DNA from 3 places in the Levilactobacillus yonginensis genome. Region 2 is predicted to be linked to each of the others. Evidence: predicted binding sites of a transcription regulator. Region 2 holds the regulator's gene; each other region holds the start of a gene.
What was found. Region 2 encodes NrdR, which represses ribonucleotide reductase genes. Its sites were predicted from a motif close to ACACNATATATNGTGT; they were not measured.

Region 1 (4,302 bases), 1.8 Mb from region 2:
GCTTTTCGCCGGCAAATGAGTAGCGGAGGAAGAAGGCTTGGTAGCCGCGAGCAAACCATGCCATGGCTAGATCTTCTGCTTGTTGTTCTGGAATATGTGTGTACGATCCACCAGGGACAATGATAACGGTGGGGTATGTTAGCGCGGTGTCTTCAGGTTGCCGCAAGTAACCCTGCAGGTAAGCGGCGGAATCGCTAGTAAGTGACTGGGTAATGATTTTCAAATGTGAACCCTCCCAAAATAAAATCGTACGAGTTGAGTATGCAGCACTCGTGCTCGTGAAACTATAGTGATATTGTACCGCATTTAAGAAATCCATTGAAGGAAGTGGACTGTTATGACAACAGTGTTTAGGACAGCAAGATTGATTCTTCGGCCATTGGTTGAGAGCGACCTGCCGGCGTACCAACGACTAGTCACCCAGCCAGAAATTGCCAAGCCGGCCGGTGCGACGGCCCATCCCAGCACAATGGAGGTGGCCCAGTGGTTGCAGGCTGATCGTCGTAACCCCTATTCGCGGGGAATTGTTGACAAGCAAAGTAACCAGTTGATTGGCGTAATTGTATTCTATGATCGCGTTACCGCGGAAGGACAACCAGATCCCTTGGCAGTTGATCTCGGTTATTTACTGGCCCCAACGTACTGGGGAGCCGGGTTAATGACTGAAGCGTTGCGAGCGTTGCTAGCAGGCTTGCCAGGTGGCATTCAGGTCTGGGCAACTAGCTTAGTGGAGAATCGGCGGTCCCGCCGAGTATTAGAAAAATTAGGTTTCCAAACTTTGGACGAACATTTTATGGCCATTTCTGGTATGAGTTTAACGCCCGTCCCACAGGCTTTATACCGGTTGGTCACCACGGATTCGACAAATTAATTGACTCTAATCGCAATTTAATCTTGCAATGTTCAGGGTGGATGAGTATACTACAAAGTATCGAATAGAAGAGGCGCGACCAACAAGAGTCGCTTTCCTGAGATGGGTCACATCGCAGAGGGAAAGTTAAAGGGGCGGTCGCCGAAACTTGTCAGTGAGGACATAGCTGACAGGTTGGGTCCTGGTTTAACAGATCAGGGACTGTCGCAGCCAAATATGGGTTGCGGGGCGCTTTCAACGATATTGACTTGGAATAATGAACTTTCCAATCTCTTTCGCTAAGCTTTTCTGCGGAAGGGATTTTTTCGTTCACTAGGTCGTTTCGAGGAAGTCCTTCTATAAAAAGAAGGAGGAAACATTTATGGAACAAAGCATGACAAACGCAACAACTAGTGAGGCCTCAGATCAGGTTAAGCGGGGACTCAAGACGCGTCACGTTTCAATGATTGCGTTAGGTGGTTGTATCGGTACAGGATTATTCGTCGCAAGTGGGTCGGCAATTTCGACTGCCGGGCCTGGTGGTGCGTTAGTTGCGTATGTTGCCATGGGATTGATGGTATACTTCTTGATGACTAGTTTAGGGGAAATGGCTACGAACATGCCGATTTCAGGGTCGTTCGCCGCATACTCCGCTAAGTACGTTGATCCAGCCTTGGGGTTCGCCATGGGGTGGAACTACTGGTTCAATTGGGCCATCACCGTTGCCGTTGATATTTCGACTGCCGCTTTAGTTATGAAGTTCTGGTTACCTGGAATTCCCGGCTGGATCTGGAGTGCGATTGCGTTGGTACTAGTCTTTACAATCAATGCCTTTTCCGTTCAAGCCTTTGGTGAAACGGAGTTCTGGATGTCGTTGATCAAGGTTGTCACTATCTTCATCTTCTTAGCCGTTGGGATTTTAACCATCTTTGGTATCATGGGTGGTCACGCTACCGGCTTAGAAAACTTCACTTACAAGAAGGCCCCATTCGTTGGCGGCTTCCCAGCAATTCTGAGTGTGTTCGTGGTTGCCGGATTCTCATTCCAAGGTACTGAATTAGTTGGTATCACGGCTGGTGAATCTGAAGACCCTGCTCACAGTGTTCCTAAGGCAATCAATTCTGTTTTCTGGCGGATCATTTTATTCTATATTCTTGCTATCTTTGTTATCGCCGCTGTCTTACCATACACGAGTCATGATTTGTTAGGTTCTTCTGCAACGGATATCGCTATTAGTCCATTCACGTTGGTTTTCAAGCGGGCCGGTTTAGCCGCCGCTGCCAGTGTCATGAACGCGGTTATCTTGACTGCCGTTATCTCTGCTGCTAACTCAGGGATGTATGCTTCCACTCGGATGCTGTACTCCCTGTCTAAGGAAGGTTATGCCCCAAGTTTCTTCGAACGGACGGGTCACAACGGGATTCCTTACCCAGCATTGTTTGCAACGACGTTTATCGCTGCATTGACGTTTATCAGTAGTATCGCCGGTCCACAAATCTACATGTGGTTAGTTGCCGCAAGTGGGTTGACTGGGTTCATCGCTTGGTTCGGGATTGCTTTGTCACATTACCGGTTCCGTCGGGCCTTCATCAAGCAAGGTCATCAATTGAGCGAATTAGGCTACCATGCTAAGTGGTTCCCAGTGGGTCCCATTCTAGCCTTGGTACTCTGTGTGGCCGTTATTGTGGGTCAAGATCCACAATCCTTCTTCTCTGGAAACTGGGAACAAGTATTGGTTACTTACATCAGTGTGCCATTAGTCTTGATCCTCTACGTTGGGTACAAGATCAAGAAGCACACTAAGCTGATTCCATTGAGTGAAGTCGACGTTTCCCCAGTTCACAAGGATGGGACGTTGAAGGAAGTTAAGGCCGAAGCTGCAGCCAACGATTAATTTGAGATTGTGTGGGCAATTGAAATTAAATAAATAATGAAACGGCGACTAGCCCGGGTAAAAACCTAACTAGTCGCCGTTTCTTGTCGGTAAATTAGCCACTTTGGTTAAATCGACACGGGTAAATTCACCACGACATATTGTCTTTTATACTTGAGGTTGGTACAATATGTGGTGTTGAAATTTTGGCCGGGGAAAAAGCCCGGTGCGCCAGTCATTAAAGGAGAGAATTGCATGCTTGTACTATCGGGAACTATCGGAGCCGGCAAAACGAGTTTGACCACGTTGCTAGCCGAACATTTAAACAAACCAGCATTTTATGAATCAGTGGATGACAACAAGATTTTGCCGTTGTTCTACCAGAACCCCCAAAAGTATGCATTCTTATTGCAAATCTACTTTTTAAACAAGCGGTTGGATAGCATTAAGGCTGCCAACGCTGACGATGAGAGTGTCTTGGATCGGTCGATCTTTGAAGATTCCTTGCTCTTTCATTTGAACGCCGATTTAGGGCGGGCCACCACGACAGAAGTTGATATTTATGACTCGTTACTGGCTAATATGATGCAAGAATTGCCAGACGCCACGCACAAGAAGAATCCGGACCTTTTGATTCACATCAACATTTCGTTTGAAACAATGTTGGAACGGATCAAGAAGCGTGGTCGTTCTTACGAACAAGTTGCCAATGATCCTAGTTTGTACGAATACTATCAACAACTTGATCAACGTTATGTGAACTGGTACAACGGTTACGACAAGTCACCAAAAATGCAAATTGATGGTGATCAACTGGACTTCGTTGAAGATGCAGCAGCTCGTAAAGAGGTTCTTCGTTTGATCGACGAAAAGATTGCGTCGCTTTAATCATTGCTTCTGCGATTAAAATACGTTATGATGTGATTAATCAAAAACACGTGGTGCCTATCAAGTAGACGGCCAGAGAAGCGGGGAAAGCTGTAAACCGCAACGTCGAAAATTCCAGCACTAACTAAAGTGGGCGGGTAATTCCGCACGGTGCAGACCGTTATCATGTTCAAGGGTATGACTGGGAGACCAGCCATGAACTTGGGTGGTACCGCGAAGGTCTTCGTCCCATGTGACGGAGGCCTTTTTTGCGTACTATCCGCGAAATTGAGAGGAGCTAATCAAATGTTAGATTTAAAGTTGATTCGTACGGAACCAGATTTTATCAAGGAAAAGTTAGCCACCCGTGGCGTTGATCCCGCTGAGATCGACGACTTACTGGCCTTAGACGAAAAGCGGCGTTCACTCATTGTTAAGAGTGAAACCATGAAGGCCCAACGGAACACCGTTTCTGACGAGATTTCTCAGTTGAAGCGTAATAAGCAAGATGCTGACGACAAAATTACTGAAATGCGCCAGGTTAGCGCCGACATCAAGGAAATCGACAACGACTTGGATGAATTAAAGAACCAAGTTCACGATGCTGCAGCTCATTTGCCCAACATTCCTGACGACAACGTTCCCGTTGGCTTGACGGAAGACGGTAGCGTTGAACTTCGCCGCTGGGGTGAAAAGCCCAACATGGACTTCA
Region 2 (4,302 bases):
GATCCGTTGTTCCCCATCCGTGACATACCCCCCGTTCTTTTGCTTGATGGCCTGCAAAAAGACTGCGGGTGCTGTCTTGCTAGCAACCTGGAGTAAAGCCTGTTCGGCAGAGTTTGCCCGGGATACCTGACTCGCTGGCTGAGCTGCCGGCGTGGCCTGAGTGCCCATAGCAGCTGCCGTCACCCCTCGATGCTGCTGCCCAAAGTGCTGAGCAATAATCCGTTTAAACTGTTCGGCATTAAATTGATTGGTAGCCAGATCCGTTGCCTCTCCGACGTAACGGGCCATTGTAACCTCGTCCAGGCCATAGGTGGCATGCTCAGTCAAAAGTAACTGACGTTGTCCGCGCAATGCCTGGGTTTCGATGAATGAATGTTCTAGAATTTCACCTAAGAGTTTGAAATCAAAATCCTCATCCTGCGTGGGTAAAATTGCCGGAGCCGCACTGCTCGTCGGTAGTGTTTCTCGAGTAGCCGTAATTGCAGCCGGCAAGCGACTGAGTTCCTGTCCGTCGACATGAAAAACATCCAAAAAGTTTTTGGTGATGTCTTGCTCATCATTAGCTGGCAGCGGTTTAGACGTCGTATTGGTAACGAGCGTGCGATACAACTCTTCACCCACAACCCCTAAAAGCTGCACACTGAGAAGATCATCCTTGAAAAAGTCCACTGGTAACAAGGGCGCGTGCAACTCGTAGGTAAAACTCGTCAGTTCATCACGCGTCTTGTAAGTTGTCACCAAGAGTCCGGTCGCTTCCAACCGCAATCGTGCCTGATAAAAATTTGCCAGGTCCATCCCGAGTAAGCCTAAAATCGTGGCATGTCGCTTATAATTAGACCGTTCAGGGAGCCAAAAAAGGGCCGAGTAGAGCCCCGCGGCACTCGGTCCAATAATCGGCTGGTAAAGCTGCGTCAAAGTTTGCCAACTTTGATCGGTCAACCGGTCTGCCAACCGAACCAAAAAGCCGGTCTTTGGTTGCAACTGGTGCCAGGAATCCTCCATGCCTTATTTCGCCTCACTTTGGTGGTTCGTTCGTTTTTTACTTGAATCCTTTTCTTTAGTCGCTTTAATCTTATCCTTGTCTAGCATGTCCTTTAATTCATTAAAGAAGACACCAGTATCCTTGAATTGCCGATAGACACTAGCAAATCGGATATAGGCAATCTCATCGACATCCACTAACCGGTTCATCACATATTCCCCGATTAACTGACTTGAAATTTCGTTGACGCCCAGCGCCCGAATCTTGTTTTCAACCTCATCGACAACGTTCGTCATAACGTCCATGCCGACTGGTCGCTTTTCTGCTGAACGAATAATCCCTCGCAAAATCTTTTCGCGGTTGAACTCTTCACGAGTCCCATTCTTCTTGATCACCAACAACGGCGTCACTTCGACCCGTTCAAACGTCGTGAAACGAAAGCCGCAGCTCTCACACTCCCGGCGCCGGCGAATAACTCGTCCGTCGTCTGTGGGCCGGCTATCGACGACCCGCGATCCATTATGATGACAGTGCGGACACTGCATTATTGGTCACCTCGTTTAATTTGTTGACTTTTTCCAAAATTGTTCGTGTCAAGCCATTTTACCACTTGTTGTAACGTTTGGGCAATCGTTCCCCCGTTATCAATAACAACGGTAGCGCGGGCAATCTTTTCCTCAATGGGCCATTGTCGCGCCATACGGGCCTGAGCATCCACTGCAGAGAGGTGATTCCTAGCCATTAACCGTTGCTGTTGTGTGACTGAGTCCGTAGCTACCACTAGAATATGGTCGACGAGGTCTACCAAGTAACCCACCTCAAAAAGGGTCGGGGCATCAATCACGACAACAGGCGCCTTAGCCGCACGATAGACAGCCAATTGGCGTTGAATCTCAGCTTGAATCCGTGGCGTCGTGATGCTTTCTAGTTGGTGCAGTTGTTCGGGATCATGAAAGACAAGTTGGCCCAATTTCTGCCGGTCCAACGCACCATCGTGAATAAATTCAGCACCAAAAGCCTGTTCAATTCGACTAAGTCCTGGCGTCCCAGGTGCCACCACTTGGCGGGCAATCACATCCGCATCAATAATCGGCAGTCCTGCCTCACGTAACCAGGTACTGACCGTCGATTTACCCGTCGCAATGCCACCGGTCAGCCCCCAGATTTCACTCATCGGTTACCGCCTCTAAAGCTTCAGGTGGCAGTGGCTGGCAATGTGGACAGTAGTGCGTACCACGTTGAGCCACCTTGATTTTAACCAGTTCAGTTCCACAACGTTCGCAGGCTTCGCCCTCTCGGCCATAAACATGAAGCTGATTTTGAAACTGACCGGCCTCACCAAAAGCGGTCGAAAATGAATGCACGGTTGTTCCGTGTCCCTGAATTGCCATGGCCAATTCTTGAATGATGTTTTCCCGTAAGGTTTCCAATTGTGCATTCGTCAATTCATCGACTGGCGTCAATGGATTAATTTTGGATAACCAGAGGACTTCATCCGCATAAATATTGCCCAAACCAGCAATTTTCGTTTGATCCAGCAAAAATGGTTTCACAATTTTGTGAGACTTACCAAAAATCGTCTGCATGTAAGCCAGCGTTAACGAGTCCTCAGTCGGTTCTGGCCCTAACTTGCCTAACGATGGCAGAGCCGTTTCCTCAGTACCAGTCGGCACTAGGCGCATCCGACCAAACTTCCGGGTATCGGTATAGCGAAGCTCACGATTGTCCGTCAAATGAAAAACCACGTGGGTGTGCTTCAAAACCGGGCTACCCTCCGGCTGGACATCATACTTTCCTTCCATCCGCAGGTGTGAAACCAGTGTTAGGTCACCACTAAATCGAAAGAGGAGATACTTTCCCCGTCGATCAATTCGCTCAATCTTTCTGCCAATTAACTCCACGGTAAACACCTCGGCTTCAGGTGTCACCATCTTACGATAAAAAACCTCAACGTGATCAATCGTGGCCCCCTCAACTAGGCGGGTCAACCCCCGTCGAACTGTTTCAACTTCAGGTAATTCTGGCATACTGACCTCTCCTTTTACCGACTATTTAGCGTCATACCAGGTTGGTCCGTAATGACTTTCCACCTTCAACGGAATTTCTAAGTCAATGGCAGAGTCCATCACACTGGGCACCAATTTGGCCAGCGTTTCAATTTCTTCAGCTGGTGCTTCAAAAATCAACTCATCATGAACCTGTAGCAACATGGTAGCTTGTAGCTTCTTTTCCTTTAAGGCCGCTTCCATCCGGATCATAGCAATCTTAATAATATCAGCTGCACTCCCCTGAATTGGCGTGTTCATCGCCGTCCGTTCAGCAAAAGAACGCTGATTAAAGTTGCGGGAATTGATGTCCGGTAAATACCGCCGCCGGTGCGCAATCGTTTCTACATACCCAAGTTCGTGGGCTTGTTGGACCATTCGCTCCGTGTACGCCTTAACCCCAGGGTACTCCTCAAAGTAGGTGTCAATAAAGTTCTTGGCCTGTTTACGTGAAATACCAATATTTTGTGACAATCCAAAGTCGCTGATACCATAGACAATTCCAAAATTCACGGCCTTGGCCTGCCGCCGAATATTCGGTGTAACTTCTTCGTCCGGCCCCATCTTGAAGATTCGACGCGCAGTAGCGGCATGAATATCTTGACCCTCGCGGAAGGCCTCCTGCATATTGGCGTCGTGACTCATATGAGCTAGCACCCGCAATTCAATTTGCGAGTAGTCAGAAGAAAAGATTTCCCAATCAGGGTGCCGGGGGACAAACGCCTTACGAATGGCTCGCCCCTCTTCATTGCGCACTGGAATGTTTTGCAGATTAGGATCAACGGATGATAGCCGCCCCGTCTGCGTCAACGTTTGAAGGTACCGCGTGTGAACCTTATGGTCATCCGGATGAATCACCTTCAACAATCCTTCAACGTAGGTGGACTGAATCTTCGCAATCTTCCGGTAGCGTAAAATATTTTCAGCGATAGGTGCCTCAGCTGCTAGTTTTTCCAGAACACCAACGGCCGTAGAATAACCTGTCTTGGTCTTCTTGATAACGGGTAACCCCATCTTCTCGAACAAGATGTGCCCCAGTTGCTTAGGTGAGCCAATATTAAACTCTTCGCCCGCTTCGTTGTAAATGGTCTGTTCAATTTCAGCCAACTGTTCCGTGAATTTGCTACCCATGGCCTCCAGTTCTGAGGCTTGAACCGTAATGCCGGCAACTTCCATTCGTGCCAAGACAAAGGCCATTGGCAATTCAATCTCACGGTAAAGTTTCGTCTGTTCATTTTCCTCTAGCCCTTTAAATAATTGCGGCCGCAACTGCTC
Region 3 (4,302 bases), 310 kb from region 2:
CTGTTGTTGTTCGTTGTCCGTCAGTTCCTTCATGCCAAGCTGGAACTTGTAACCAATGTAGGTCCCATGGACGGATTCATCGCGCAAAATCAATTTAATGATTTCAGCGACGTTGTTGAGCTTGTTGTGTCCCAGGTAGTAGAGGGGCGTAAAGAAACCGGAATAGAACAGGAAGGTTTCCAAGAACACACTTGAGATTTTTTTCTTCAATGGATGTTCATCATCGTGATAGAGATCATAGATGCGCTTGGTCTTATTTTGGAGAAATTCTTCAGAATCACTCCATTGGAAGATTTCGTCAATTTCATCCGGCGTGTTCAGCGTGGAAAAAATGGTGGAATAACTCTTAGCGTGAACGGATTCCATGAATTGGATGTTGTTCAGCACGGCCGTTTCGTGTGGCGTTCGGACGTCCCGTCGCAGGGCGGCCATCCCATCTTGAGACTGAAGCGTGTCTAGCAGGGTCAAGCCCCCAAAGACGTGACCTACGACCCACTTATGGTCAGTATCTAGCGTACGCCAGTCATCTAAATCGTTGGAAACGGGAATCCGGGTATCCAGCCAAAATTGCTCCGTGAGTTTTTCCCAGGTGGCTTTGTCGATTTCATCGGAAACTTGGTTCCAGTTGATTGCATTATAATTTTCAGTTCTTGCCATGATGCCACTCCTTTTTGCGGTCTGTTTTACAGGTAGGGGAAGTTGTTAAATCACACAACTCTCACACTGGTTGGCGCCGACTTCGTTGTTATCATCGGTAAATGTCCGTACGTAGTAGATGGATTTGATACCCTTGCGATAGGCATAGTTGCGCAAAATGCTGAGATCCCGCGTCGTCATCTTATCAGTGCGGCCGTTTTTCCACTCGTACAGGCCGGCTGGAATCGTTGAACGCATGAACAATGTCAGACTCATTCCTTGGTCCACGTGCTTTTGGGCAGCGGCGTAAACGTCGATGACCCGGCGCATGTCGGTGTCGTAAGCAGACTTGTAGTAAGGCATGGTGTCATTGTCCAGGTAAGGTGCTGGGTAGTAGATCTTACCGATCGTCTTTTCCTGGCGTTCTTCGATCCGGTTGATGATGGGGTGCAGACTGGCAGTCGTATCGTTGATATAGGAGATCGATCCGTTAGGTGCAACGGCCATTCGATTCTGATGATAGAGACCGTCGCGCATGACGGCAACCTTGAGGTCAGCCCAGTCTTCAGGCGAGGGTAACCAAACGTCAGCGAAGAGGTCTTGGACCTTATCGTTGGTTGGTCGCCAATCTTTTTCCGTGTAACGGTCAAAGTAGGACCCGGAAGCGTAAGCACTCTTGTCAAAGTTGTGGAATGTTTCGTGTTTTTCCTTAGCAATCTGGTTAGAGGCTTTTAACGTCCAGTAGTTTAGGAGCATGAAGTAGGTGCTGGTAAAGGCCACACTATCCTTAGAACCGTACATCATGTGGTTCTTGGCAAAGTAGCTATGCAGGCCCATTGCTCCTAGCCCAATCGTGTGGGCGAGGTGGTTACCCTTTTGGATGGATGGCACGACGTCGATATCCGAATGATCCGTCACAAACGTCAGCGCCCGCACCATAGTTTCCACGGAGTGACCGAAATTCGGTGACGTCATCAGGTTGACAATGTTGGTCGACCCCAGGTTGCAAGAGATGTCGGTACCAAGCTTGACGTATTCCTGCTGGTTGTTGACGGTGGAAGGTGTCTGAACTTGCATAATTTCGGAACACAGGTTGCTCATGACGATACGCCCATCAATGGGGTTTTCACGGTTAGCCGTGTCAATGTTGACGATGTAAGGGTAACCGGATTCCTGTTGGAGCTTTCCAATATCGGTTTCCAAATCCCGGGCTTTCATCTTTTTCTTGTGAATGTCAGGATTGGCAACCATGTTGTCGTACTCAGTTGAGATGTCCACGTAGGAGAAAGGCTTGCCATAGATTCGTTCTACGTCATAAGGACTGAAGAGGTACATGTCCGCGTCCTGTTCACAAAGTTCATAAAATTTGTCGGGCACAGTGACACCCAGTGACAGTGTTTTGAGCCGAATCTTTTCGTCGGCATTTTCTTTCTTGGCACTCAAAAAGGCTACAATATCTGGGTGGAAGACGCTCAGGTAAACCACCCCAGCACCTTGCCGTTGTCCCAATTGATTGGAGTAAGAAAAGCTGTCTTCAAGCAGCTTCATGACTGGCACGACCCCGGAGGCAGCCCCCTCAATGTGTTTGATTGGGTCACCGGCGCCCCGTAAGTTGGAGAGACTGATGCCGACCCCACCACCGATACGGGAAAGTTGTAGGGCGGAATTGATGGTCCGGCCAATGGTATTCATATCGTCAGTCGATTGGATCAAGAAACAGGAGACTAATTCACCTCGACGTGAACGGCCCGCGTTCAAAAAGCTGGGGGTAGCGGGTTGGTACCGCTGATGAATGATTTCGTCGGCCAGGTCGTGCGCCAATTGTTCGTCACCATCGGCGAAGTCTAAGGCGTTCATGGCAACCCGATCGATAAAGTTCTCTAAGTAAAAGTCGTTGTCGTCGGTCTTCAGTGCGTACTGGGCATAGAACTTGTACGCCGCCATAAAGGATTTAAAGTGAAAGTTTTGACCACGCAGAAAGGCGTACAGGTCTTCAATAAAACTGAAGTCATACTGATCAATGACGTGCTTTTCGACGTAATTGTTGCTAATTAAGTAGTCGAAGCGGTCGCTCAATGATGCAAACTTTTTAGTATTGGGTTCGACGTTTTCTTCAATGAAGGCCTGGAGTGCTTCCTGATCCTTGTTTAACGGAATCTGGCCGTTGACGGGGATGTTGATCTCGTTGTTTAAATCATAATACGTGACGTTCTTTAAGTCCTTTAGGCTCATGCTAATCAACTCTTCTTTCTCTCAATAAGGTGCGAAAAATCAAACAAAAAAGCGCCACCGTGAACAGACACGACGTCGCCAAGACGGGTTAGTGCCGAACTTAAATTAGCCCGCGATTTGGGTTAATTGATCAGGTCGGAAGCCATAAAAGGCTGGGTGACCGGGTGCTTCAATTACGGGAACCGCCTGGAAACCTTTTTCTTTTAGATAAGTCACATATTCTGGATTCTGGTTAATATTGCGTTCTTCGAATTCCACGTTGTGTTCGCTGAGAAAACGCTTTGTCATCTTGCACTGCATGCAATTGTTCTTTGAGTAAATCGTTACTTTCATTGTTGCCACATCCTCTAAATTTCATTATCAATGTGTTCAGTGTACACCAGATATGGAAAAATACAATCAAAAAAGACACCATATTTGGTAGTTGGAACATACAATAACTACTAAATGTGGTGTCTGAGCTGCTAAATTTATTTTGTTTGGCCTCGACCCGTTTTCTACGGTAAAATAGGTCTAAAAGGTGGCGGAAATATTGACTAATCATTATTATACACAAAATCCAGACGTTTTACACGAAGAACATCATTGGCCGTTTACCCTCTTAGGCAACGAATTGTTGTTTACCACCGACAACGGTGTCTTCTCAAAAAATCGTGTGGACTACGGCTCACGGGCGTTATTAGCGGCCTTCAATGCCGACCAGACGCCGGCTGGCCCCTGGCTTGACTTGGGGACAGGATACGGTCCTATCGGTCTAGCATTGGCTAAGAAGTGGCCTGAACGACAGGTGACAATGGTCGATGTGAATGAGTTGGCATTAGCACTGGCTCGTCAAAATGCGGTGGCTAACCAAATCGAAAATGTTGAAATCAAGACGTCAGATATCTATGCGGACGTCACGGAGCGTTACGCAGCTATCCTTACTAACCCACCGGTCCGGGCTGGGAAAAAGGTGGTTACAGCGATGCTGACGGGAGCCAAGGAGCACCTGCTGCCAGGGGGGACGTTGACCGTTGTTCTTCAAAAGAAGCAGGGGGCACCATCAGCTGAGAAGACGATGAAGGAGACGTTTGGTAATTGTGCCATCATCAAGAAAGATAAAGGCTATTACATCTTAGAAAGCACAATGAATTAACTGGCGGCAATGAAAGGAGATGGTCCGCGTGCGACAAGTCAGTTACAGCCCAACGGAACGTCACTACATGGAGGAAGCGTTGTTTGAAGCTGACCAGGCTGGCCTGATTGGTGAAGTTCCTATCGGTGCGGTCATTGTTCACGGTGATCAAATTGTGGGACGCGGCCATAATCTTAGGGAACATGGGAACGATGCGACCTTGCACGCGGAAGTCCGCGCGATTGAGGAGGCCTGTGCCACGTTGCACAGTTGGCGATTGGAGGATTGCCAATTATACGTGACGATTGAACCGTGTCTCA

Region 1: a site for NrdR is predicted at 2,907-2,922, ahead of AB3Y94_RS11805 (deoxynucleoside kinase). Genes of this name have one in related genera too.
Region 3: a site for NrdR is predicted at 3,309-3,324, ahead of nrdH (glutaredoxin-like protein NrdH). Genes of this name have one in related genera too.

Annotation. Positions count from the first base shown of each region.
Region 1 is NZ_OZ061549.1:2,543,754-2,548,055, forward strand. Features, by position in the region: gene AB3Y94_RS11790 (alpha/beta hydrolase) at 1-223, opposite strand, end outside; gene AB3Y94_RS11795 (GNAT family N-acetyltransferase) at 338-871, shown strand; lysine riboswitch at 932-1,113, shown strand; gene AB3Y94_RS11800 (amino acid permease) at 1,233-2,744, shown strand; gene AB3Y94_RS11805 (deoxynucleoside kinase) at 2,979-3,611, shown strand; gene serS (serine--tRNA ligase) at 3,897-4,302, shown strand, end outside.
Region 2 is NZ_OZ061549.1:714,084-718,385, forward strand. Features, by position in the region: gene AB3Y94_RS03520 (replication initiation and membrane attachment family protein) at 1-1,002, opposite strand, end outside; gene nrdR (transcriptional regulator NrdR) at 1,006-1,527, opposite strand; gene coaE (dephospho-CoA kinase) at 1,527-2,156, opposite strand; gene mutM (bifunctional DNA-formamidopyrimidine glycosylase/DNA-(apurinic or apyrimidinic site) lyase) at 2,149-3,009, opposite strand; gene polA (DNA polymerase I) at 3,031-4,302, opposite strand, start outside.
Region 3 is NZ_OZ061549.1:1,019,950-1,024,251, reverse strand. Features, by position in the region: gene nrdF (class 1b ribonucleoside-diphosphate reductase subunit beta) at 1-657, opposite strand, end outside; gene nrdE (class 1b ribonucleoside-diphosphate reductase subunit alpha) at 703-2,868, opposite strand; gene nrdH (glutaredoxin-like protein NrdH) at 2,974-3,201, opposite strand; gene AB3Y94_RS05060 (class I SAM-dependent methyltransferase) at 3,401-4,003, shown strand; gene AB3Y94_RS05055 (nucleoside deaminase) at 4,071-4,302, shown strand, end outside.